3 regions of the Sphingomonas sp. NFX23 genome follow, and region 1 is predicted to be linked to each of the others. Evidence: riboswitches for the same ligand, from Rfam matches in the RefSeq annotation. Region 1 holds a riboswitch; each other region holds the start of a gene.

The links. Region 1 has a riboswitch for cobalamin ahead of J4O76_RS11950 (DUF1636 domain-containing protein). Riboswitches for the same ligand answer to the same signal wherever they lie in the genome.
Region 2: another riboswitch for cobalamin. It lies ahead of J4O76_RS12560 (HoxN/HupN/NixA family nickel/cobalt transporter); the one in region 1 lies ahead of J4O76_RS11950 (DUF1636 domain-containing protein).
Region 3: another riboswitch for cobalamin. It lies ahead of J4O76_RS12870 (TonB-dependent receptor); the one in region 1 lies ahead of J4O76_RS11950 (DUF1636 domain-containing protein).

The regions. Positions count from the first base shown of each region.
Region 1 is NZ_JAGEKH010000004.1:214,112-222,140, forward strand. Features, by position in the region: gene J4O76_RS11925 (FAD-dependent oxidoreductase) at 1-433, shown strand, start outside; gene J4O76_RS11930 (UBP-type zinc finger domain-containing protein) at 430-735, shown strand; gene J4O76_RS11935 (peptidylprolyl isomerase) at 1,105-1,782, shown strand; gene J4O76_RS11940 (NAD(P)/FAD-dependent oxidoreductase) at 2,138-3,754, opposite strand; gene cobO (cob(I)yrinic acid a,c-diamide adenosyltransferase) at 3,815-4,414, shown strand; cobalamin riboswitch at 4,606-4,799, shown strand; gene J4O76_RS11950 (DUF1636 domain-containing protein) at 4,972-5,379, shown strand; gene cobT (nicotinate-nucleotide--dimethylbenzimidazole phosphoribosyltransferase) at 5,376-6,389, shown strand; gene J4O76_RS11960 (histidine phosphatase family protein) at 6,401-6,958, shown strand; gene cobS (adenosylcobinamide-GDP ribazoletransferase) at 6,955-7,686, shown strand; gene J4O76_RS11970 (cobyric acid synthase) at 7,666-8,029, opposite strand, start outside.
Region 2 is NZ_JAGEKH010000004.1:351,357-359,385, reverse strand. Features, by position in the region: gene J4O76_RS12580 (SDR family NAD(P)-dependent oxidoreductase) at 1-649, opposite strand, end outside; gene J4O76_RS12575 (cytochrome P450) at 754-2,127, shown strand; gene J4O76_RS12570 (prolyl oligopeptidase family serine peptidase) at 2,167-4,230, shown strand; gene J4O76_RS12565 (S9 family peptidase) at 4,227-6,335, shown strand; cobalamin riboswitch at 6,397-6,611, shown strand; gene J4O76_RS12560 (HoxN/HupN/NixA family nickel/cobalt transporter) at 6,794-7,843, shown strand.
Region 3 is NZ_JAGEKH010000004.1:420,526-428,554, reverse strand. Features, by position in the region: gene J4O76_RS12875 (PepSY domain-containing protein) at 1-1,085, opposite strand, end outside; gene J4O76_RS12870 (TonB-dependent receptor) at 1,120-3,300, opposite strand; cobalamin riboswitch at 3,533-3,763, opposite strand; gene J4O76_RS12865 (hypothetical protein) at 3,856-3,993, opposite strand; gene J4O76_RS12860 (GDSL-type esterase/lipase family protein) at 4,092-5,186, opposite strand; gene J4O76_RS12855 (hypothetical protein) at 5,222-5,653, opposite strand; gene J4O76_RS12850 (glycoside hydrolase 5 family protein) at 5,752-6,570, opposite strand; gene poxB (ubiquinone-dependent pyruvate dehydrogenase) at 6,838-8,029, shown strand, end outside.

The DNA of each region.
Region 1 (8,029 bases):
CCGCCCGCTGGCCGCGACGATGTCGAAATATTTGATCGACCGCATCGCCGCGCTGCTCAACGTGACGATCCGCGTCGGCACCGAGATCGTCGGGCTGGAGGGTGAGCGCGCAACCGGGCTCACGGCGGCGATCTTCCGCCAACGCAGCGACGGCGCGGAGACGCGGTGCGCGATGCGACACCTGTTCCTGTTCATCGGCGCAGACCCCAACGCGGGCTGGCTGAAGGGCTGCGTCGATACGGACGAGAAGGGGTTCATCGTCACCGGCGCCGCCGCGCTGCCGTTGCAGACGAGCCGCGCAGGCGTGTTCGCGATCGGCGACGTCCGCGCCGGCTCGACCAAGCGCGTCGCGGCGGCGGTCGGCGAAGGCGCTGCGGTGGTCGCGCAGATCCATACGGTTTTGGCCGACATGGCGGAAAGGCACGCGGAATGAGCTACGGTTGCACGCATATGGATACGGTCCGCGACGTTACGCCGAGCGCGAAGGGGTGCGAGGAGTGCCTCCGGATCGGCAGCGAGTGGGTGCATCTGCGGCTGTGCCGCGAATGCGGTCATGTCGGCTGTTGCGACGACTCCCCGCACCGCCACGCGACCGCACACTTCCACGCGACACGGCACCCGATCATCGAGGGGTACGACCCGCCGGAGGGCTGGGGCTGGTGTTTCGTCGACGAGACGATGGTGGATCTGCCGGACCAGACGCCGCAGGTTGGGCCGATCCCGCGCTATGTTTAAGGGGGGGGCGATTGTGGTCGTAGCGGTGTGATTCGGCACTATGAGGTACCCTGCGCGCAAGAAAGTTTAGGACGAACTGGCCACAGGTACACCACCCCGGCGAAGGCCGGGGCCCAGTTGGCATGGCCTGAGTGACAAAGCGCAAACCTACATCACCGACGTTTCCCAACTGGGCCCCGGCCTCCGCCGGGGAGGTGCCTAGGAACGAGGCGTCCGTCATGCTGATTAATCGGAACTCCGCACGGTTTCGAGCTAGCGCTGCTATCGTGCCGCGCTACGTCACATATTCCTCCACGCTTGCCTCACCACATACGGACAGGTAGCCGCCGCCAATCGGTAAAGGCGTGAGTGATCGAAATGCGGCGTTTGATGATGGGCTTCGTAGCCATTGCGGCCTTGGCGACTGCGGGAACGGCGCAGCCGGCGAGGCGGCAGGTACAGCACGCCGAACCGGGACCCAAACCAGGCATGGTTCGCGTCCGCCTAGTCACGTCGGAGGGGCCGATCCTGCTGGCGCTCGACGCCCGCCACGCACCGAAGACCACCGCGAATTTCCTCGCCTATGTCGATGACGGTCGGTTCGACGGGACCGATTTCTACCGCGCCAGCCGCCAGAAGTCCGCGCCGAAGCTCGGCTTCATCCAGGCCGGCATCCGCACCGATGCGCGGCGGATCCTGCCGCCGTTTCCACTCGAGACTACCGCGATGACCGGGATCAAGCATCTCGACGCGACGATCTCGATGGCGCGCGGGATGACGCCGGCGTCGGCGGGCGGGAATTTCTTCATCACAGTCGGGCCGGCGCCGGCGATGGACGCGCGCGCGGGCTATCCGGGCTATGCGGCGTTCGGGCATGTCGTCGCGGGCATGGACGTGGTGAAGCGCATCCTTGCCAAGCCGACCGGCGGCGGGATGGATGCATTCAAGGACCAGATGATCCTGAAGCGTGTCGCGCTGGTGAGTGCTCGGCGTTTGGATGGGGTGGTGAAGCCGACGGGGCTGCCGCGGGCGTGGCTGATCGAGACGAGGCCGCAGCCGCGGAAGTGAGGGGCTGGAGGGCGATCTGGACCTTGCTTAGCACGTGGACTGTGCGACTCTTACTCTAGTCCGAGGAAGCGTTGGTCCCATTGCAGGCTTCTGTCGCAAACTCGGTCGCCGTCGACGTGCACCGCCCCGGCGAAGGCCGGGGTCCAATTGGAAAGGTCGGAGTAACGATGCTCGGCCTCAGTTAGCGGCATCCCCCAATTGGGCCCCGGCCTTCGCCGGGGTGGTGTTTTGTCTTGGCAGGGTCATAAGTCAGTTGCCACAACCCTCTGTTCTACCGCGAAGGCGCGAGCTCAGGGTAACGAATGCAGGTATTCGTGGCTCCTGGCCCCCCGCCTTCGAGGGGGAACGAAACGGCTTAGGCAGTGAGGCTCAACGCAACCGCTTCCGCGACCTTGATGCCGTCGACCGCGGCGGAAAGAATACCCCCCGCATAGCCTGCGCCTTCGCCGGCCGGGAAAAGCCCCGCCGTGTTGAGGCTCACGAAATCATCGCCGCGCGTGATCCTGACCGGCGACGAGGTGCGCGTCTCGACCCCTGTGAGCACCGCGTCGGGATGGTCGTAGCCGGGGATCTCGCGTCCGAATGCAGGCAAAGCCTCGCGCAGCGCAGAGATCGCGAACTCGGGCAGGCACTCCGACAAGTCAGTCATATGGACGCCCGGCTTGTACGACGGGATCACTGAGCCTAGCGCGGTCGACGCGCGCCCCGCGAGCAGGTCGCCGATACGTTGCGCGGGCGCCTTGTAGTTCGAGCCGCCGGCGACATAGGCGCGCGATTCCCAATGGCGTTGCAGCTCGATCCCGGCGAGCGGGTGGCCGGGATAGTCGCGCTCGGGGTCGATGCCGATGACGATCCCCGAGTTCGCGTTGCGTTCGTTACGCGAATATTGGCTCATGCCGTTGGTCGCGACGCGGCCCTCCTCTGAGGTCGCGGCGACGACGGTGCCGCCTGGGCACATGCAGAAGCTGTAGACCGTGCGCCCGTTCTTGCAGTGGTGCGACAGGCTGTACGCCGCCGCGCCGAGGTCAGGGTGACCCGCGCACGGCCCGAACCGCGCTTCGTCGATCCAAGATTGCGGGTGTTCGATGCGGACGCCGATCGAGAACGGCTTGGCCTCGACGTAGACGCCCTTGGCATGCAGCATCTCGAACGTGTCGCGCGCGCTGTGGCCGACCGCGAAGACGACGTGGTTGGCTTCGAGATAGTCGCCGGTGCTGAGATGAAGACCGCGAAGCTGGCGAGTGCCGGCCTCCTCGACGATGTCGAGACCGTCGACGCGCGTCGAGAAGCGGTATTCGCCGCCGAGCGCCTCGATCGTCTCGCGCATGCTCTCGACCATCGTGACGAGACGGAAGGTGCCGATATGCGGATGCGCTTCGGTGAGGATTTCGGGTGGCGCACCGGCTTTCACGAACTCGGTCAGGACCTTGCGGCCCAAGTGGCGCGGGTCCTTGATCTGGCTCCAGAGCTTGCCGTCGGAGAAGGTGCCGGCGCCGCCCTCGCCGAACTGGACGTTCGATTCGGGGTTGAGGACGCTTTTGCGCCAGAGACCCCAGGTATCCTTGGTGCGTTCGCGGACGACCTTGCCGCGGTCGAGGATGATCGGGCGGAACCCCATCTGCGCGAGGATCAGGCCGGCGAACAGCCCGCATGGGCCCGCGCCGACCACCACCGGGCGGGGGCCGGTGTAGCTCGCGCCGCCCTTGGTGACGAAGCGGTAGCCGGTATCCGGCGTGCGCTGGACGTGACGATCCTTGCGGAAGCGGGTGAGGACGGTGTCCTCGTTCTTCAGCGTGACATCGACCGAATAGACGAGCTGGATGTCCATCTTGTCGCGGGCATCGTGCGCGCGTCTGGCGATGGTGTAGCGGATCAGGTCGCGCGGGGTAACGCGCAGGCGGTCGCGGATCGCGGCGGGGAGCGCTTCGTCGGCGTGGTTGAGCGGCAGCTTGAGGTCGGTGATGCGGAGCATGTCGGTCGCTCTAGCGCCGCGCGGCGCGATCCGCCATCGGGAGGACGAGAGGACTTGATCATGCGGACCGACGACGAACAGAATGCCAAGAGCGCCAAGCGCAAGGAGGTCCAGGACCGGATCGTCGCGAGCAAGACGATCGAGAAGGGGCTGATCATCGTCCACACCGGCAAGGGCAAGGGCAAGTCGACCGCCGCGTTCGGCATGGCGGTGCGGATGATCGGGCATGGGCGGAAGGTCGGCATGGTGCAGTTCGTCAAGGGCGCGATGGCGACCGGCGAGAAGACGATCTTCGATGCGTTCCCCGCGCTGTGCGAGTTCAAGCCGATGGGGGAGGGCTTCACTTGGGACACGCAGGACCGCGCCCGCGACATCGCGGTGGCGCGTGAGGCGTGGGACGAGGTGAAGCGGATGATCGCCGATCCGTCCTATGCAATGGTGGTGGCGGACGAACTGAACATCGTGTTGCGCTACGAGTATCTGCCGGTCGACGAGGTGCTGGCGGTGCTGGCGGCGAAGCCGGAGATGACGCATGTCGTGGTGACCGGGCGGAACGCGCCTGATGCGTTGATCGAGGTGGCGGACCTCGTGACCGAGATGACGCAGGTGAAGCATCCGTTTCGGTCGGGCGTGAAGGCGCAGGCGGGCGTGGAGTTCTAGGCGGCTTCCTACTCTACGGTCCGTTACGAGGACCGTCCGTCATCCTGACGAAAGTCAGGCCCCAGAGCCACGAAGGCTGCCGCCCGTTACCCTGGATCCTGACTTTCGTCAGGATGACGGGAGGGCGTGGGGACGGCTGGCGGACTTCTGACCGACGTAGCCGTGTCTTGCGCCGGGTCTTCCTCCCGCCTATCGCTTCGCCCGCGACAGGTTCCCCCGATGCTCACGCCGAGGGGGATGAAAATGGGAACGGGAAACACCCGGCTGCCCCTGCAACTGTACGCGGCGAGCCATTGTGCCTCATGCCATTGGGATGTTCCCGAGAAGGCGGCGCGGACGGCGTTGACCCGCGAGCCAGGAGACCTGCCCGTCGCGGTCGTCTTTCGTCCGGCCAGGGTGCGCCGAACGGACGGGTAACACCCCGAGCGACGACATCGCTTCGCGTCGCGCGAAGGCAGGAGGCGTCCGCTTCTCGCCCTTTGCGCGGTGCGGGACCGACTGTCCGAAGGGGTTCCTATGCCAAGTACACATCATTCCAAGATCGTCCGGGAACGGACATGCTGAAGCCGGTCGAGGACGGCGTCGCGGTGGTCGCGTGCAACACGTGCCGCCATTCCGCCGACGCGCGCGACGACGAGCAGGGCCAGCGTGGCGGCGCGCGGCTGGTCAGTGCGCTGAAGGCAGTGCAGGCGAGCGATCCCGCCTATGCCGACGTAGCCGTGCAGGAAATGCCGTGCCTGTTCGCGTGCCAGGATTTCTGCACCATCCATCTGCGCGCACCCGCCAAGGTCGGCTATGTGCTAGGCCGTTTCGAGCCGACCGAAGACGCTGCCCGTGCGATCCTGGATTACGCACGGCTCTACGGCGAGAGTGCGTTCGGACAGGTGCCGTTCAAACAATGGCCGCAGGGCGTGAAGGGCCATTTCATCACCCGCACGCCGCCTGCCGGGTTCGTCGTGGAATGACTTTTTTTCCGACAGCCGGGGCATTTCTATCATCCTTGAGCGCGTTGCCGCAGCCGGACGAAGCCGCTCGATCGGCGGCAGTGGCGCGGCAGGGGCAACTGACCAAGCCGCCGGGCTCGCTCGGGCGGTTGGAAGAGATTGCCGTCTTCATGGCCGGTTGGCAGGGCCATGAACGCCCGCGGCTCGATCGCGGCCGGGTGGTGATCTTCGCGGGTAATCACGGCATCGTCGATCGCGGCGTCAGTGCGTTTCCGGCCTCCGTCACGGCGCAGATGGTGGCCAATTTCGAACATGGCGGCGCGGCAATCAACGCGCTGTCGCGCGCGGCGGGGCTCGATCTCAGAGTCGTCCCGCTCGATCTCGACCGGCCGACCATCGATTTCACCGTCGCCCCGTCGATGTCGGAGGAGGAATGCCTCGCGGCGATCAACGCGGGCGCCGCCGTCGTTGCGGACGCACCCGATCTGATCGTGCTCGGCGAGATGGGGATCGGCAACTCGACCTCCGCCGCCGCGCTGTGCCTCGCCAGCTTCGATGGATCGGCACGCGACTGGGTCGGGCCCGGTACCGGAGTCGACGACGACGGCATGGCCCGCAAGATCGCGACCGTGGAGGCCGGGCTGGCGCTGCACCGGGACGCACTGAGCACGCCGTTCGAGACGCTACGCCGGCTTGGCGGTCGTGAACTTGCGGCGATCGCAGGCGCGGTCATAGCTGCGCGTCTCGCAGGCGTACCCGTCATGCTCGATGGCTTCATATGCTGTGCCGCGGTCTCGCCGATCGCCGCTGCGTGCCCGGATATTCTCGCGCATTGTCTTGCCGGCCACGTGTCGGCCGAGCCGGGTCATGCGCGATTGTTGCGGGCATTGGACCTCGATCCCCTGTTGTCGCTGGGCATGCGGTTAGGCGAGGGGAGCGGCGCGGCGGTGGCGACGTTGCTCGTCCGCGCGGCGCTGGCGACGCATGACGAGATGGCGACGTTTGCCGAGGCAGGGGTCTCCGTCGCGTGACCGGTTCGCACATGCTGTACCTGATGCGGCATGGCGCGCCCGTCCGCAAAGGCCTGTTGCTGGGGCGAACGGACGATCCGGTGACGGAGGCCGGCGTTGCGGCGTGCGTCCGGCGAGCCGCAGGGCTGAAGGTTGCCGCGATCGTGTCGTCAGACCTGAAGCGTACTCGCGATTGCGCGACGGCGATCGGCAGCGTGCGGGGCATCGTCGGCGAGGTCGATCGACGGTGGCGCGAACTCGACTTCGGAGCGTGGGACGGAATGCGTCCAGCCGATATCGATCCGGCGGCCTTCGCTCGGTTCCACGACGATCCGGACGCTGCTCCGCCGCCGGACGGTGAGCGATGGTCGTCGTTGCTGGACCGGGTCGGCAATGCCTTGGCGGTACTTCCGTCGGTGCCGACGTTGGTCGTCACGCACGGTGGCGCTATCCGGGCGGCGCTCGCGGACCTGTGTGGGTTCGATCGTCGCCGGACATGGGCGTTCGACCTGCCTTATGCCGCGCTTGTGTCGTTGCGGATCTGGCCGGAGCCGGATCGGACGGTGCAGATCGTCGGGCTGGCGACGTGAAGCGGCTGGTCGTCGCGTTCGGTTTCCTGACGCGCCTGCCGATGCCGCGCGTCGAGGCCGGGGCTCCCGACTTTGCCGCGGCGATCCGATACTATCCGCTCGTCGGACTGGCGATCGGCGTGCTCGTCGCCTCGGCGGGACGGGCAGGTGCATCGATCGACCCCTGGACCGGGGCGTGCGCCGCGTTGCTGACGTGGATCGCCGTCACGGGCGCATTGCACCTCGACGGGCTGGCCGATCTCGCCGACGGGCTGGGCGCGGCGCATGGCGATCGGACGCGGTTGCTCGCGGTGATGGCCGATCCGCATATCGGCAGCTTCGGCGTCGTCGCGATCGTCGCTCAGATGACCGCCAAGCTCGTGCTGCTGCACGCGGTCGGGCTGACGGCGTGGTGGCTCATCATCTTGGTGCCGTTTGCGTCGAGGATGGGGCCGCTGGCCTGGGCAGTGCTGTTGCCGCCGATGCGGGTAGGCGGATTGGGCGCTGCGGTCGCCGGCGCAGTCCGATCGCGCGACCTTGTCGGCTGGGGGCTCCTGCTGGCGCTGGCTGCCGTCGCGGTTCCCGCGCTGTTGGCGGTTCCGCTCCTGATACTGGCCGTCGCTGCGTGGTTGCGGCGTACATTAGGGGGCGTGACCGGAGACGCGCACGGGGCGGGGATCGAGCTTGTCGAGACGGGCGTCCTGCTCGCTTTCGCCATCGTCGGTGCGTCAGCCGGCGCGCTGGGCTAGGGCGAGCATCGCATCGAGATCGAGGTGACGTTCGAGCGTCGCGGCGATCGCGTCGAGCGCCGCATCGATCGAGGCAGCATGGTCCGGTCCGACCGCGTCGACGCCGAGCCGCGCCAGCCACGCCGCGCGTTGCTCGGCAAGCCCGAACAGGCCGTGGACGTAGCTGCCGTGGACCAACCCGTCCGCGCTCGTCGCACCCTCCGCGCTGCCGTCGATGCGGTGGCCGACGGGACGGCACAGATCGGTGCCAGTCGTCACGCCCATGTGCATCTCATAGCCTTCGAACCGTGCACCGTTTGCGGTCCCTTCGATCCGCTCGAGCGTTTTGGTCGGCGTCAGGATG
Region 2 (8,029 bases), 140 kb from region 1:
AAGCCGCCAGCGCATCGCGCACCTGCTGCGGCGCGGCCGCCAGCAACGGCGTGTCGAAGATCCCCGGCAGGATCGTGTTCACCCGGATCCCCTCGCTCATCAGGTCGCGCGCGATCGGCAGGGTCATGCCGACCACGCCGGCCTTCGACGCCGAATACGCGGCTTGCCCCATCTGGCCGTCCTCCGCCGCAGCACTCGCGGTGTTGACGATCGCCCCACGCTCGCCGTCCTCGCCCGGCTCCAGCGTCAGCATCCCCGCCGCCGACTTCGCGAGACAACGGAACGTGCCGACGAGGTTGATCTGGATGATCCGATCGAACGCATCGAGCGGAAAATGCTTGATCGAGCCATCCTGCTTCGACCGCCCCGCCGTCTTCGCCGCGTTGCCGGTGCCTGCACAATTGACCAGGATCCGTTCCTGGCCATGCGCCGCGCGCGCCGCCGCGAACCCCGCATCGACACTGTCGTCAGACGTGACATCGACCTTGCAGAACACCCCGCCGATCTCGTCCGCGAGCGCTTCGCCCTTGTCCGCCTGGAGGTCGAAGATCGCCACCTTCACCCCCTTGGCGGCCAGTGCACGCGCCGTGGCGGCGCCCAGGCCCGACGCGCCTCCGGTCACGACGGCAGCAGTGTTTGCGAGGTCCATGCATCTCTCCTGTCAAAGCCCCGAGGTCCGCGCCCCGGTTGCAGAACATTAGTTATGCCGGTATTCGAGGCTTGCCAAGCCGGCATGTCGCTGAGGATCCGACGATGAGCCACGCCATGTTGCAGAACGCCAGCCCGCATTGGCTTCCGCGCCAGCCAAAGGGTGCGCTCGATCATATTCCGGGCAGCAATGGCCTGCCGTTTGTCGGCAACACCTTCAAATTGCTGGCCGATCCGATCGCGTTTAGCGAGGGTATGGCCGCACGATACGGCCCGATCTATCGCAATCGCGCACTCGGCGGCACCGGCGTGAACTTGCTCGGACCCGACGCGAACGAACTGGTGCTGTTCGATCGCGACAAGATCTTCTCGTCCGAACAGGGCTGGGGCCCGCTCCTCAACATGCTGTTCCCGCGCGGCCTGATGCTGATGGATTTCGACAAGCATCGCGCCGACCGGAAGGCGTTGTCGGTTGCGTTCAAGCCCGAGCCGATGCGGCATTATGCGACTGAGCTAGATGCCGGGATCGAGGCCGCGATCGGCGGCTGGGCCGGACAGACCTTGCGCTTCTACGACGTGGTGAAGAAGCTCACGCTCGATCTCGCCGCGACCAGCTTCCTCGGCGTGCCGCTCGGCGCGGAGGCGGACCGGATCAACCAGGCGTTCGTCGACGAGGTGCAGGCGAGCGTCTCGCCGATCCGCAAACCCTGGCCCGGTACGCAGATGCGCAAGGGCGTGAAGGCGCGCGCGTATCTGGTCGACTTTTTCGAGCGCGAGATTCCCGCGCGCCGGACCGGAAACGGCCAGGATTTCTTCTCGCAGTTCTGCCGCGCGACCGATGACGACGGCGCGCCGCTGACCGCGCTGGCGATCGCCGACCACATGAACTTCCTGATGATGGCGGCGCACGACACGATCACGTCCTCCGCGACCAGCCTGGTGATGCTGCTCGCGCGCAACCCGGATTGGCAGGAGCGGCTACGCGAAGAGGTCGTCGCGCTCGACCCGGATGTGCCGCTGACCGAGCAACTCGATCGCCTGATCCTCACCGAATACGCGTTCAAGGAATCGCTGCGGATGATGCCGCCGGTCCCGTCGATCCCGCGGCGTGCGCTCAAGGATTTCAGCTTCGGCGGGTTCGATATCCCGGCGGGCACGAGCGTCAACACTGCCATCACCTATACGCACCGGATGGCGGAGCACTGGCCCGATCCCGACAAGTTCGACCCGCTCCGCTTCACGCCCGAAGCGTCGAAGGGCCGCCACCGGTTCGCCTGGGTCCCGTTCGGCGGCGGCGCACACATGTGCATCGGCTTGCACTTCGCGACGATGCAGATGCGACTGCTGATCGCGCACCTGCTCACGCGCTACCGGATCGAGGCGGCAGCGGACAGCGGCGACGCGTGGCAGGTCTTCCCGATCCCGCGCCCGAAGGATGGTTTGCCGGTGACGTTCGTACCGCTTGCCACCCCGCAATAGTGTGTCATCCTCGCGCGGTTCATTCGAAGGAGCCGTTCGTTGCGCTTGACCCTTGCTCTCCTCCTGCTCGCGGCGACGCCGGCCTTTGCCCAGCAACAACCGGCCGCACCAATACCCGACGGCCCGACGCGCAGCTTCACCGGCAGCGACCTGTTCGGCCTGACGATCGCGGCCGACCCGCAGATCAGCCCGGACGGCAAGACGATCGTCTATGTCCGCCGCACCGGCGACGTGATGACCGACAAGATGCAGTCCTCGCTCTGGCTGATCGACGTCGCGAGCGGTCGCCAGACACCGTTCGCGACCGACGGCAGCAGCCCGCGCTGGTCGCCCGATGGTATGCGCATCGCCTATGCCGCGCGCGACGGCGAGGGATCGCAGCTGTTCGTCCGCTGGATCGGCGGCACGCAGAGTGCACGGGTCACGAGCTTCCCCGGCGACCCGCAGGCGCTCGCCTGGTCGCCGGACGGGACCAGGCTCGCCTACATCGCGACGGTAGCAGGCGAGGGGACCAAGCTCGGCACGCAGCCGCCCAAGCCCGAGGGCGCGAAATGGGCCGAGCCGCTGACGATCATCGACCGGGTCAACTACCGCAACGACGGGCCGGGCTATGTGAAGCCGGGCTACGACCATCTCTTCGTGGTCGGTGCCGACGGCGGAGCGGCTCGGCAGCTCACATACGGCAAGTTCGACGATGGCGGCCCGCTGTCATGGACGCCCGACGGCCGCAGAATCGTCTTCGCCGCGATCCGTGGCCCCGCCGCCAACCGCCAGGTGATGAACTCCGACGTGATCGCGGTCGATGCGATGAGCGGCACGATGCGGATGTTGACCACGCGCGACGGCCCCGATGCGCAGCCGCGCGTATCGCCAGACGGCAGCAAGATCGCGTGGCTCGGTTTCGACGACAAGCGCCGCAGCTACGAGAACACGCAGCTCTATGTCGGCGACCGCGACGCCGCCTCGCCGCGCTCGCTCACCGCCACGCTCGACCGGGCGATCGAGGACGCGGTGTGGTCCGCCGACGGTCGCAGCCTGTACGCGAGCTACGACGATCACGGCCAGCGCCGCGTCGCGCGCGTCGGGATCGATGGCCGCGTCACGCCGCTGATCGACAACGTCGCGGGCGGCGGGCTCGACCGGCCGTATACCGGCGGCGAGTTCTCGGTCTCGATGGGCGGCACGATCGCCTATACCGGCGGCGATGCGAGCACGCCTGCCGACGTCTGGGTGCTGGCGGGCGGGAAGCCGCGCCGCCTAACGACGCTCAACGCGGTGCTGACCGGATCGAAGGCGCTCGCACAGGTCCGGAAGATCGCGGTGACCGCGCCCGATGGTCGCCCGATCGACGCATGGCTCGCGACCCCGCCGAGCCGTGTCGCCGGTCAACGCGTACCGCTGATCCTCGAAATCCACGGCGGTCCGAACGCCGCGTACGGCCCCGGTTTCGCCACCGACATGCAGCTGTACGCCGCCGCCGGGTACGCCGTGCTCTGGACCAACCCGCGCGGCTCGACCTCCTATGGGGCCGAATTCGCCAACCTGATCGACAAGACCTACCCCGCCGCCGATTACGACGACCTGATCGCCTCGGTCGACGCGGCGATCAAGGACGGCACCGCCGACCCGGACAATCTGTTCGTGACCGGCGGATCGGGCGGCGGGCTGCTGACCGCGTGGATCGTCGGCAAGACTGACCGGTTCAAGGCCGCTGCGACGCAGAAGCCGGTAATCAACTGGATCAGCGAGGCGCTGACGATGGACAACACGCTGTTCACCTCGCGCTACTGGTTCACCAAGCTGCCGTGGGAAGATCCGATGAGCTATTGGAACCGCTCGCCGCTCAGCCTGGTCGGCAACGTCAAGACGCCGACGCTGGTCGTGGTCGGCGGCGACGATTACCGGACGCCGGTCAGCGAATCCGAGCAATATTACGCGGCGCTTCAGATCCGCGGCGTGCCGACCGCGCTCGTGAAGGTGCCGGGCGCGAGCCACGGTGGCCTCGCCGCTCGCCCGTCGCAATCCGCGGCGAAAGCGTCGGCGATCATCGCCTGGTTCGATCGATACCGGAAGCCCGCAGTCGCGACCGGAGCAGCACAGTGACGGCGCGGTACATGATGCTCGCCGGCGTCGCGCTGGTCTCGACCGCGGCGGTTGCGCAGGTCCAGCCGCCGCGCGTCGCGAAGAAGCCGTTCCAGGTGACGTCGCCCAACGGTGCGCGCGAGGACGATTACTTCTGGCTGCGCGACGACACGCGGAAGAATCCCGAGATGCTCGCCTATCTCGCCGCCGAGAACGCCTATGCCGACGCGCAACTCGCGTCGCTGAAGCCGCTCCAGGCCAAGCTGTACGAAGAGACCGTCTCGCACATCAAGCAGGACGACAGCTCGGTGCCGTATCCGAAGAACGGCTATTATTACGGCTCGCGGTTCCAGACCGGCGCGGATTACCCGATCCTCGAACGCCGCAAGGGCAGCCGTACCGCGCCCGCCGAAACGCTGTTCGACGAGCCGGCGATGGCGAAGGGCCACAGCTTCTTCGCGCTGAGCGACTGGGCAGTGAGCCCCGACAACCGCCGCGTCGCCTGGGCCGAAGACACCGTCGGCCGTCGCCAGTATGTCCTCAAGGTAAAGGACCTAGCGACCGGCGCGACGATCGCCGACACGCTCTCGAACATCGAGCCGAACGTGGTCTGGGCGGACGACAACAAGACCGTGCTGTACGTCGAGAAAGACCCGGTCACGCTACGCGGCTACCGCGTGAAGGCGCATGTCCTCGGCACGCCCGTCGCCAGCGACCGGTTGCTGTACGAGGAGAAGGACGACACCTATTCGATGGGCGTCGCGCGCACCGCCGACGACAAGTTCGTCTGCATCGGCGTGAGCAGCACGGTCAGCGACGAGCAGCGCTGCGCCCCCGCCGCCGCCCCGACCAGCTTCACGATCGTCGCACCGCGTGCGCGCGAGTTCCGCTACAGCGCGGATCACATTGGCAACCGCTGGATCATCCGCACCAACAAGGCAGCGAAGAACTACAAGCTGGTGACCGTCGCCGACGCCGATCTGGCCAAAGGCACGGCGGCGTGGCGCGACCTGACGCCAGCCAGCGACACCGTCTTCATCGAAGGCTTCAAACCGTTCGACGGCTTCGTCGCGATCGACCAGCGCGAAGGCGGCAATCGCATGATCCGCGTGCTGAACGACGCGGGCAAGTCGACGCCCGTGACCGCCGACGAGCCCGCCTATCGCATGTCGTTCGACGTCAACGAGGAGACCGCGACGCCGTGGGTCCGCTACACCTATGGTTCGCTCGTGACGCCGACCACGACCTACGAGGTCAACGCGAAAACCGGCGAGCGTCGCGTGCTGAAGGTCGCACCGGTGCCAGGCTACGACCCTGCGAAATACGTCACCGAACGCGTCTGGGCGCCGGCGCGTGACGGCACGCGGATCCCCGTGTCGCTGGTATACGCCAAGGGAACCAAGCGAGACGGCACCGCGCCGCTCTTCCAATACGCCTATGGCAGCTATGGGATATCCAGCGACCCGGCAGTCGACCCCGGTCGCATCGGCCTGCTCGATCGCGGCGTGATCTACGCGATCGCGCATATCCGCGGCGGGCAGGAGATGGGGCGCGGCTGGTATGACGACGGGCATCTGCTCAACAAGAAGAACAGCTTCACCGACTTCATCGACGTCACCCGCTATCTCGTCGCACAGAAATACGCCGCCAAGGACCGCGTCGCGGCGATGGGCGGCAGCGCGGGCGGGCTGCTGATGGGCGGTGTCGCGAACATGGCGCCAGCCGACTATAAGCTGATCATCGCGCAGGTGCCGTTCGTCGACGTGGTGACGACGATGCTCGACGCGTCGATCCCGCTGACGACGTTCGAGTATGACGAATGGGGCAACCCCGCGCAGAAGGCGTCGTACGACTATATGCTGAGCTATTCGCCGTACGACAACGTCAAGGCGAAGGCGTATCCGGCGCTCTATGTCGGCACCGGACTGTGGGACAGCCAGGTGCAATATTACGAGCCGACCAAATGGGTCGCTAAGCTCCGCGAACTGAAGACCGACAAGAACCCGCTGCTGTTCCGCGTCAACATGGAGGCAGGGCATGGCGGCAAGTCCGGGCGGTTCGAACGCTATCGGCAAAATTCGGAATGGCAGGCGTTCATGCTGCAACAGCTTGGTGTCGCGAAGTAGCGCGACCGTTGGCACGCGACCCGAAGCAGGGTACCGAACACGCGGGACGCGGCTTCCAGCCGTTTCCCGTGATCGCGTCGGTGCCCGGAAGGGCTTGATTGGGAATGCGGTGCGGACGGTTCGCCGTCCCATGCCGCGGCTGTCCCTGCAACTGTAAGCGGCGAGCGAGACGCACGAGCCCTTTTCGCGAGGGCAGCCACTGGGTGAAAACCTGGGAAGGCGTGCATCGAGCAGCGACCCGCGAGCCAGGAGACCTGCCGGCGTCTGGTCGCTCTTGTCCCGGTCCAGGGGGTGGCCGAGGCACGGTGAACGCCGCCTGCGTGACACTGGCTGAGCGACGACCATGTGGCGGGGGCCGCATCGGTGTCGTGCGTCGGCCGCTCATGGCGTCCGGTCGTCGCATGGCCCGGCCGTTTTCGGCAGGCCCCGGTCCTCGTCGGACGCTGCGGGGTTTGTGCATGACGACTTTGACGATGGAACGACCGACGCGGGTTTCGACCCGAAAGCGCATCGGTTGGATGTTCGCAGGCCTGGTCGCGGCCAACATCGCCGCGTGGTGCTGGGCGTTCTCGCTGTTCCACGCGCAACCGCTGATGCTGGGCACGGCGCTGCTCGCCTGGGGCCTCGGCCTGCGCCACGCGGTCGACGCAGACCACATTGCGGCGATCGACAATGTGACGCGCAAGCTGATGCAGGACGGCCAGCGCCCGATCGCGGTCGGCTTCTGGTTCGCGATCGGCCATTCGGGGATCGTGCTCATCGCGGCGGTCGCGATCGCACTGACCGCCAATGCGCTGTCGCAGTTCGAGGCATTCAAGCAGGTAGGCGGGGTGGTCGCGACCGTCATCTCCGCTGTGTTCCTGTTCACGATCGCCGCGATGAACCTGATCATCCTCCGCTCGGTCTGGCGCACCTTCGGCCATGTCCGCGGCGGCGGCACCTATGTCGAGGAGGACCTCGACCTCCTCCTCGGCAACCGCGGCCTGCTCGCACGTCTGTTCCGCCCGATGTTCCGGCTGGTCACGCGGAGCTGGCACATGGCGCCGCTCGGCTTCCTGTTCGGACTCGGTTTCGACACGGCGACGGAGGTCGCGATCCTTGGCCTCTCAGCGAGCCAGGCCGCCGACGGTCTCTCGATCGGTGTCGTCCTAGTCCTCCCCGTGCTGTTCGCGACCGGCATGGCGCTGGTCGACACCGCGGACGGCGTCGTTATGCTTGGTGCCTATGAATGGGCGTTCGTGAAGCCGATCCGTAAGCTCTACTACAACATAACCATCACCTTGATCTCCGCGATCGTCGCGATCGCAATCGGCGGGATCGAGACGCTCGCGCTGCTCGGATCGAAGCTCGGCTTCACCGGCGGCATATGGGACGTTGCAACGGCACTCGGCGAGAACTTCAATGGCCTCGGCTTTGCGATCATCGGCCTGTTCGTGCTCTGCTGGGTGCTGAGCTTCGCAATCTACCGCTGGAAACGCTTCGACGAGATCGAAGTCGTGCACGGATAAGCTAGCTCCTCTGTTCCCCAAGCTCGACGCGCTCTCGATCCTCCCCCGCCAGGGGGAGGTGGCGCGAAGCGACGGAGGGGGAGGACGACGATCACGTTTGTTCCGTGTCCTCCCCCTCCGTCTGGCAAGTGCCAGCCACCTCCCCCTCGCGGGGGAGCATCGAAAACTACCGATATGCGAATTGGC
Region 3 (8,029 bases), 210 kb from region 1:
AGCCGGTCGATCGCGACCGGCGGCGTGCCGGCGACAAGCACCCGTGCGGCGGCAACGATCGCATTTGGCTTTGGCTGGGACGGCACGAGCGTCGCGGCGTCGAGAATCTGACGTCGGCCATCCGGATACTCGAGCACCACGAGGGGTGTCGCCGCATAGTTGGTAATCTCTAGACGGACGGCTCCCGCGCCGACATGGCGCAACCGGTCGAGGGGTACGGCCGGCATCACGCCAGCAGCGGCATAGGCGCGCACCGCCCGCGCATCCGGTTCCGCACTTCGGAACAGGTGCCAGGGACCGACCGACAACCATCCGCTGAAGATCCACGCGATCAGGAAACCGCCGCCGACCAGCCCCGCGACATGATGCCAGAGCATCCACCCGCGATACGGCGTCATCCGCCCGCCCTTGAACCGGCGGGGGCCGATGCGTGCGCGGAGGATACCGATCCAGATGCCGGCGAGTGCCGCGGCGATACACGGCCCCGAAACCCACATGACGACCTGTCGCCAGGCGGCGTTGTCCTGGCGCAGGACGGTCGGATACAGCCAGTGCGGCACCGATCCCAGCCAGTTCCAGAACCGCTCGGTCCGGTCGGTCGACTGGACGATCTCGCCGGTCGAAGCCGACACGTAGAGATTGGTGCCGCCCTCGTCCTCCAATGTCGCTTTCCACAGCGGGCGATGTCGGTCGAAACCACCCGACACCGTCCACTGATCCCGCATGATCCGCTCGACATTCAGGACGCGTGCTCGCCCGAAACGGCTTGCGACGCGAACGGCATAAGCCGCGTCCACCGGAGCCAGATGCCGGCCCTTGCTTGCGGAAACGGTATGCCGCTCGTCGTCCCAGCCTTGACTCCGCCAGACCGGTACGCCGTCGCGCATCTCGAGCAACAGGTCTTGCGGCAATCGCCCCGCATCGAGCGGTGGCGGCACGCTCACGGCGGACCAGTCGATCGCCTCGGCTCTCGCCAGCGCTTCGGTTGGCGAGAGTGAAGGGTACGGCACGTACAGCATCACCAGGCCCGACCCGAACCACATCGCGAAGAACAGGCAACTGGCGATGCCGACCCATCGGTGCACGAGATACAGCCACCGGCGCGCGTGCCTGCCGGCGTTAGAAACCGGCACGAAGCGACACGTCCAAGGCGCGCGGCCGCCCCAGCACCCATTGCTGCGCGCCGTAGCTGTTGATCGCATAATCCTTGTCGAACAGATTATAGACATGCACGTCGATCGCGACCCGCGGCGTCACCGCGTAGGACAGCGTCGCGTCGACCGTCGCATAACCCGGAATGCGGAAAACATTGGCGTTGTCGGAGAATCTTCGCCCGACATAGCGCAGTCCGGCACGCGCCTGGACCGCCGGTGTCGCGGTCCAGCTAAGCCACAGGTTCGCCGTCGTCTCGGGGACGTCGGGTGGCGTGTTGCCGGCAAAACTCCTTTCGCCCGAGACGAAGTCGTCGAACCGCGCCTCCAAGACGCTGCCATTGGCGTCGATCCCGAACCCTGCCGGCAAGTCCAGCGACACCGCAGCCTCGATACCCTTCGCGGATCGCTGCCCGACCTGCTCGATCGGGCTCGTCGGGGTCAGTTGCGACAACAGTCCTTTCTTGACGATGCGATAGGCGGCGATCGTCGCGGTGCCGCGGCCATCCAGGAACACGGCCTTGGCGCCCGCCTCGACCTGGTCGCCCGTCGCGTTGCTGAAATGGACCTGCCCGGTGGTATAGGTCGTCAGCGTCCCCAGCGGATCGACGCCGGTGGCATATTGCGCGTAGAACGAGACCGTCGGGACTGGCTGATAGACCGTCCCAACCCGCCATGTCGTGTTGCCGAGCCGCTTGTCGAGCGCGAAGCTTGCGGTCGGGACGGCGGCAGTCGAGTCGATCGTCCAGCGCCGTATCCGATCGCGCTCATAGCGGATGCCGCCGACGATCGAGACATGCTCGCCAAGCTTCAGCCGGTCCTCCGCGAAGATCGCATATTCGTTCGTCCGCGTGCGATACCGCGGTGCGATCCCCTGCGTGTCGACGATCACGCCAGGATCGAACACGAACGGATCGACGACCGAGACCTGCGGGTCGGCGCCGAAATTGTGCGAATAGGTGAGCTTGACGAGGTTCACGTCGAAGCCCGCGACGACGTCATTGGTCACGCCGTCCGCGATCCGCGTCTTGAGCGTCACGCTACCCTGGTCGCCCCATTGCGTCTGATCGTGGACGATCCCGGTCATGTCGGTGCGATAGATGCGCCCGGGCGTGGCGCGCACGTCATTCGCGCCATTGGGACAGAAGCCGTCCGCCGCCACCCAGCAATAGCTTTCGAGGTTGAGCCACTCGCGCTTGGAGGTGAGCCGGTACGCCTGATTGCTGACGGTGAGCGTCTCGCTCGGCTGCCAATCGACCTGGAGGCTTGTCCGGTTGTCGCGGTAGCGGACATGGCCGTCGCGCGTGTTGTAGTTGCGGTCGCGATTGTCGTGGTCGAGCCGTCCGTCGATCAGCGGCGTACCGAAATAGCGCATCGGATTCTGGTTGCCATAATCGTCGCGCACCGTGACGACGAACCGATCGGTCGGTGCCCAGCGCAACGTCCCCGACAGCGCGTAGCTTCGTGATTGCCCGCGATCGACATACCCGTCGGACCGCCTGTAGCTGCCGTCGACGCGGTAGGAGAGATGCTCGTCGAGCGGTCCACCGGCACCGGCTGCGACGTGGAAACTGTCCTGCGATCCATAGCCGATCTCGCCGTCCACATCGGTGTGCCGCGTATTCGGCTTGCGCATCAGCACGTTGACCGCGCCGCCTAGCGCGCCTTGCCCGTACAGGACGGAAGCCGGACCGCTGAGCACGTCGATCCGCTCGACCATCCACGGGTCGCTCGGAAAGGTGATCGTGCCGGCTGCTGGAAAGAGGCGGATACCATCGATCAGTTGCAGCACCGAACCTTGACCGCTGAACCCGCGCGCGGCGAGCGCGGTGCCACCATTGCCGAGGTTGGCGACGCTGGTGATGCCGGGCGCGCGGCTGGTCGCGTCGTTCACGGACACGTCGCCGCGCGCCCGGATCGTATTGCCGTCGATCGTCGACAGCGTCGCCGGCGTTTCGAGCGGCGACAGGTTCAGGCGGCTGCCGGTCGAGTTCGGAACCGTCAGGTCGGCCTGATGGCGGCCGGTTACGAGGATATCGTCGGCGCTACTCGCCGAACGATCCTCACTGGTCTGCGCGCTGGCCAGGGATGGTAGGAAGGTGACGAGCAACGACGCGGCAAACGCGGCATACGGTGATGGAAACGACATATAAAAGCCCCCGAGGCGTCGGACGAACCGGCAGGGGCCTGTCACCGAGCACGAGGCTCGAACGTGCGCCGGCGAGCGCGCCACGAGCGGATTGCCCGAGCACGTCCAAGCGAACGGGAGCAGCCATACCCGACGGACGCCATCGCGACCGGCACGCCTGCCCATGCGGTCCCCACCGCACACATCGTCGCTCAGACGGAGTACCGTGCCTCGGCCATCCCCTGGACCAGGCAAGAGCGACCACACGCCGGCAGGTCTCCTGGCTCACGGGTCAACGCCCGATGCACAACCTTCCCAGACCGATCGGTCCAGTGGCTGGTGACCGGGGACTTCGCCCGACCACGCACGTGCATCACGCTCGCCGCTTACAGTTGCAGGGACAGCCTCGGCATCAGGTGGTCGAAGCCACCCTCACCGCGTTCCCTATTAAGCTCCTCGCGGAGCACCGGTGCGATCATGTCGACCCATCCGAGAACGGGCCGACGGGCAAGGTGTAGCGTGACGTTCCGACGCGGGCAATCGACGATCGCGTAACGATCTCAGCGCTTGGTCGACCTATCGCCCCCGCGTCGCGTCCAGGAAGGCGGCGGTCCAGCAGGTTTGCGATGCGCACCCCTTCATCGGACCGGTGGGGGACGCGGGGTAGCGCTTGTCCGCCGCGGCGGCCCAGAAGCGGTGGTGCGGGTGCTGCACCGGGCGGGTGCCGATACCGGTAACGTAGGATCGGTCGAGAGGATTGCGGCCGAGGATATATAATCAAGGCTCGTCACGACCGCGTCGCGGTATGCTGGCTATCGGTGCGCCCACATCTCGGGATGCGCGTCGATATAGCCCGACAGGGCGGTCGTGATCTGCGCATCGTCGGCGGTCGACGGATGCGAATGGCATCCCGTGAACGCGAGCCCGGTGACGGGCACGAACGCGATATTGCGCTGGCCTTCCGCCTTCAAACGCGCGGCAACCTTGCCGACTTCCGCCGCGATCTCGCCCCCGGCCATGTCGGTCGCCCACAGGACGACATGCGCGTCCGGATCGCGGGCCCGGAGGCGTTTGACGAAGTCGACATAACGCTGCTCGTAATCGGCATGGAGCGCCTCGCGCGTCTTCCACGGCTCCCCGGGATGGAGCGGCGTGGTGAAGTCGTTGGTGCCGAGCGCGATCACGAACAGACGCGGGTGCCACGCCGGATCGACGGAGCGCGTCGCCTTGTCGAAGAGCGTGAAGGGATAGGCAACGGGAAGCGTGTCGGCCGCCATGCCATTGTAATTGCGGACGATCCCCCGACCCGAGATAGCATTGACCTGATAGTCCGCGCCGTATCGCTTCGCCGCCAGCGCCGGCATGGCTTGCGCGGTATCGGTCGTCGCCCACACCTCCGCTTCGGTGCAGTCGCGCTTGGTCGAGACGTTGCCGTAGCCGACGGTGTGGGAGTCGCCGATGAATTCGATCTGGCGAGCACGGGCGGGGATGGGCAACGCGCGCGTTCTGGCCGCCGCGTAAAATCCGCCGAAGACGGTCGGCGCGGCCTGGCTCTCGCTGGCGACGTCGACGCGGATCGTATGGCGGCCGTTTGCTAGACCGGCGACGCGGTAGAGCCCTGGCTTGGGCTTGAAGAGCGTCGTCGGGGAGGATGCGTCCACCGTGATACGCAGGATGACATCCCCTTCGCCGATCTTCAGCAGGATGCCTGCGCCCCGAAAATTCGTCTCGAAATAGGTGCCCGGCCATTGGCGTCGATAGCCGTCCGACGTCCGCTCGACCCGGCCGCCGATATGCATCGGAAGCGCGGCACCGGGCTTGCTCGATACCGCGATGACGGTGATCGGCGTCGCGACCGCCGACGTCGACAACAACGCTGCACCGAGCAGGCCCAGAACCGTACGCATACCGTGTGTTCCAGTTCGATACGACAACGCCGGCATCAGAACGCCGCCATTGCTGAGGCATGCGCCCGGATCACGTCTTGCGTCGAGGCGTCGCTGTCGAACACGCCGTACCAGCCCTGCGGCTCGTGTGGCGGGTCACCCATATAGCCGAGGTCGCCGCGCTGGAACCGGTGGTCGGCATGCGGCGTGCGAGCCTCGCCGTTCCACGCCCAGAAGTTCGAGCCCGCGAGCGGTCCGCCGGACCTGGCATTGGTTTCGATCGCCGCATAAATCTGACGGTAGAAGCGATCCTTATAGACCGTCATGATGGCCGGATCATAGGCGGTCTTCCCGTCGCGCGGATAGCCGAACTCCTCGATCACCAGCGGCTTGCCGAGCGTCGTGGCCAGTCGGATATGCGCGTCGATGTAGTTGGCGACCTTGGCCGCGCCCGCGTCGTAAGTGCCGGCGAGATCATTTGCGTCCATCCAGGTCCAGTTGTTGGGCCAGATATGCGTCGTGAGGTAATCGATCGACGGCGAACGGTGCGCGGCGAGTACGACGTCCTCGCGCTCGATCGAACCCTTCAGCCCTCCGAACCGGTCGAGACGAGGTGGTTGGGGTCGAGCGTCTTGATGTACCGCGCGGTCTCGTCGATCCAGCGGTAGAAGGCGGGCAGGTTGGGTATGGCGACCGCAGGTCCGCCGGCCGGACGCGGCTCGTTCGCCAACTGCCACGCCATGATCGTCGGATCCGCGGCGTAGGCGACGCCCGTCGCGGTGTTCGTACGCGAGACGACCGCGCGGATATAGTCGCGGTACATCGCCTGCGCCCGGCCGTTGGCATAGAACGCGGCGTTCCAGTCGGCGAACGCGGGCCAAGGGTGCGCGGGGTCGTTCATGTTGATGAACTTGCCGCCGTTGACCCACGACAGATACGTCATCATTCCGCCCGACCATTCCCAGAAGTTGGTCAGGTAGATCACGCCGGTCATGTCGCGCTTCGCCATCTCGGCGAGCATCCAGTCGAGGCCCTTGAGCAGGTCTTCGTTATAGGTCGCGGTCTGGTCGCGGAAACCGGGCGTGATCGAGTTCTTCAACGGCGAGAGTTCCGCCGACCCGAGGATGCGGAGGTTGCGCACGCCGAGCGCCTTCAGGCGGTCGAGTTCGCGGCCGAGACGCGCGCGGTTGCCGTACGCGGTCTCCGCGCCGAGCCATGCGCCGTACCAGATGTTGGCCCCGGCATAGCGGTAGGGCTTGCCGCCCCGCCGGAAATGGGTTCCGTCGACCGTGACGAACGCCGGCGTTGCGGGCAATCCAGCCAGCCGACCGTTGTTCGTGCAGCCAGCGGCCAGGGCAACGCCCCCCAGCAACGCCGCACGTCGACCGATCATCGCGTCGTCCACGCCATCCCCCCTTTATACCGCCACCGCGTGAGCGTCCCCGCCGAACAATCGTCGACCGGTCGGGTTGCCCAGCGCCAAAGCCCTCGTCTTTAGGTTTGCATGGCGCGGCGCGCTACCGGGATTTATCATACTTGGAGCAGAACGCGTCGGACGCTGGCTGCCGGGACGGTGCACCTGCATTCCGTGCATCCCAATCGTACCAGAACGCGTTTGTCCTCTGCCGTCTCGCTAGCCGAGTTGGGTCGCCATCACTGCCGGAGTTGCTTCATGTCCAAGACCATCATCGCCGACCTGTTTGCCGAGACGCTGCACCTGGCGGGCGTCGAGCGGATCTACGGTGTCGTTGGCGACAGCCTAAACGGCCTGACCGACAGTTTGCGACGGCAGGGCAAGATCGAGTGGATCCACGTTCGCAACGAGGAGGCTGCGGCGTTTGCGGCGGGTGCGGAGGCGCAGTTGACGGGCAAGCTGGCGGTGTGTGCCGGGTCTTGCGGCCCCGGCAACATGCACCTGATCAACGGGCTCTACGACTGCAACCGGACACGCGTGCCCGTGCTGGCAATCGCGGCACAGGTGCCGAGCGGGGAAGTGGGCTCGAACTATTTTCAGGAGACGCGGCCGGAGGCGCTGTTCCGCGAATGCAGCGTCTATTGCGAGACGATCTCCGATGCCGACCAGATGCCGCGGACGCTGGAGACCGCGATCCGGGCGGCGGTCGGCCACCGCGGCGTGTCGGTCGTCGCGATGCCGGGCGATGTCGCGCTGCGGTCGACGACGGGCACGCTGGCACGGTCGAAGGGGGCGCTGTTGCCGCCGCGTTCGGTGACGATACCGGCGGAGGCGGACATCGCTGAACTCGCCGCGCTGTTGAATGGTGCGCAGAAGGTGACGATTCTGGCGGGGCGGGGGTGCCGCACCGCGCATGCCGAGCTCGTCACGCTCGCGGGGATCTTGCAGGCGCCAATCGTCCACGCGCTGGGGGGCAAGGAGTTCGTCGAATACGACAATCCTTATGATGTCGGCATGACCGGGCTGATCGGCTTTGCGAGCGGTTACGACGCGATGATGGCGTGCGACGTGCTGCTGATGCTCGGCACGGATTTCCCGTATCGGCAATTCTATCCGGAGAAGGCGAAGGTCGCGCAGATCGACCTGATCCCGGAAAATCTCGGTCGGCGGACGGCGATCGATATCGGGCTGGTCGGCGATGTCGGCGCGACGCTTGCGGCGCTGATTCCGCGAGTGAAGACCGGGCGCGATGGCAGCTTCCTCAAGTCCGCGATCGAGAATTACGCCGAGTCCCGCAAGGGGCTGGACGATCTTGCCAACGGGACGCCCGGCAGCGGTGTGATCCATCCGCAGCACGTCGCCCGCGTCCTCAGCGAGCAGGCGGCGGACGATGCGGTCTTCGCCTGCGACGTCGGCACGCCGACCGTGTGGGCTGCGCGCTACCTGAAGA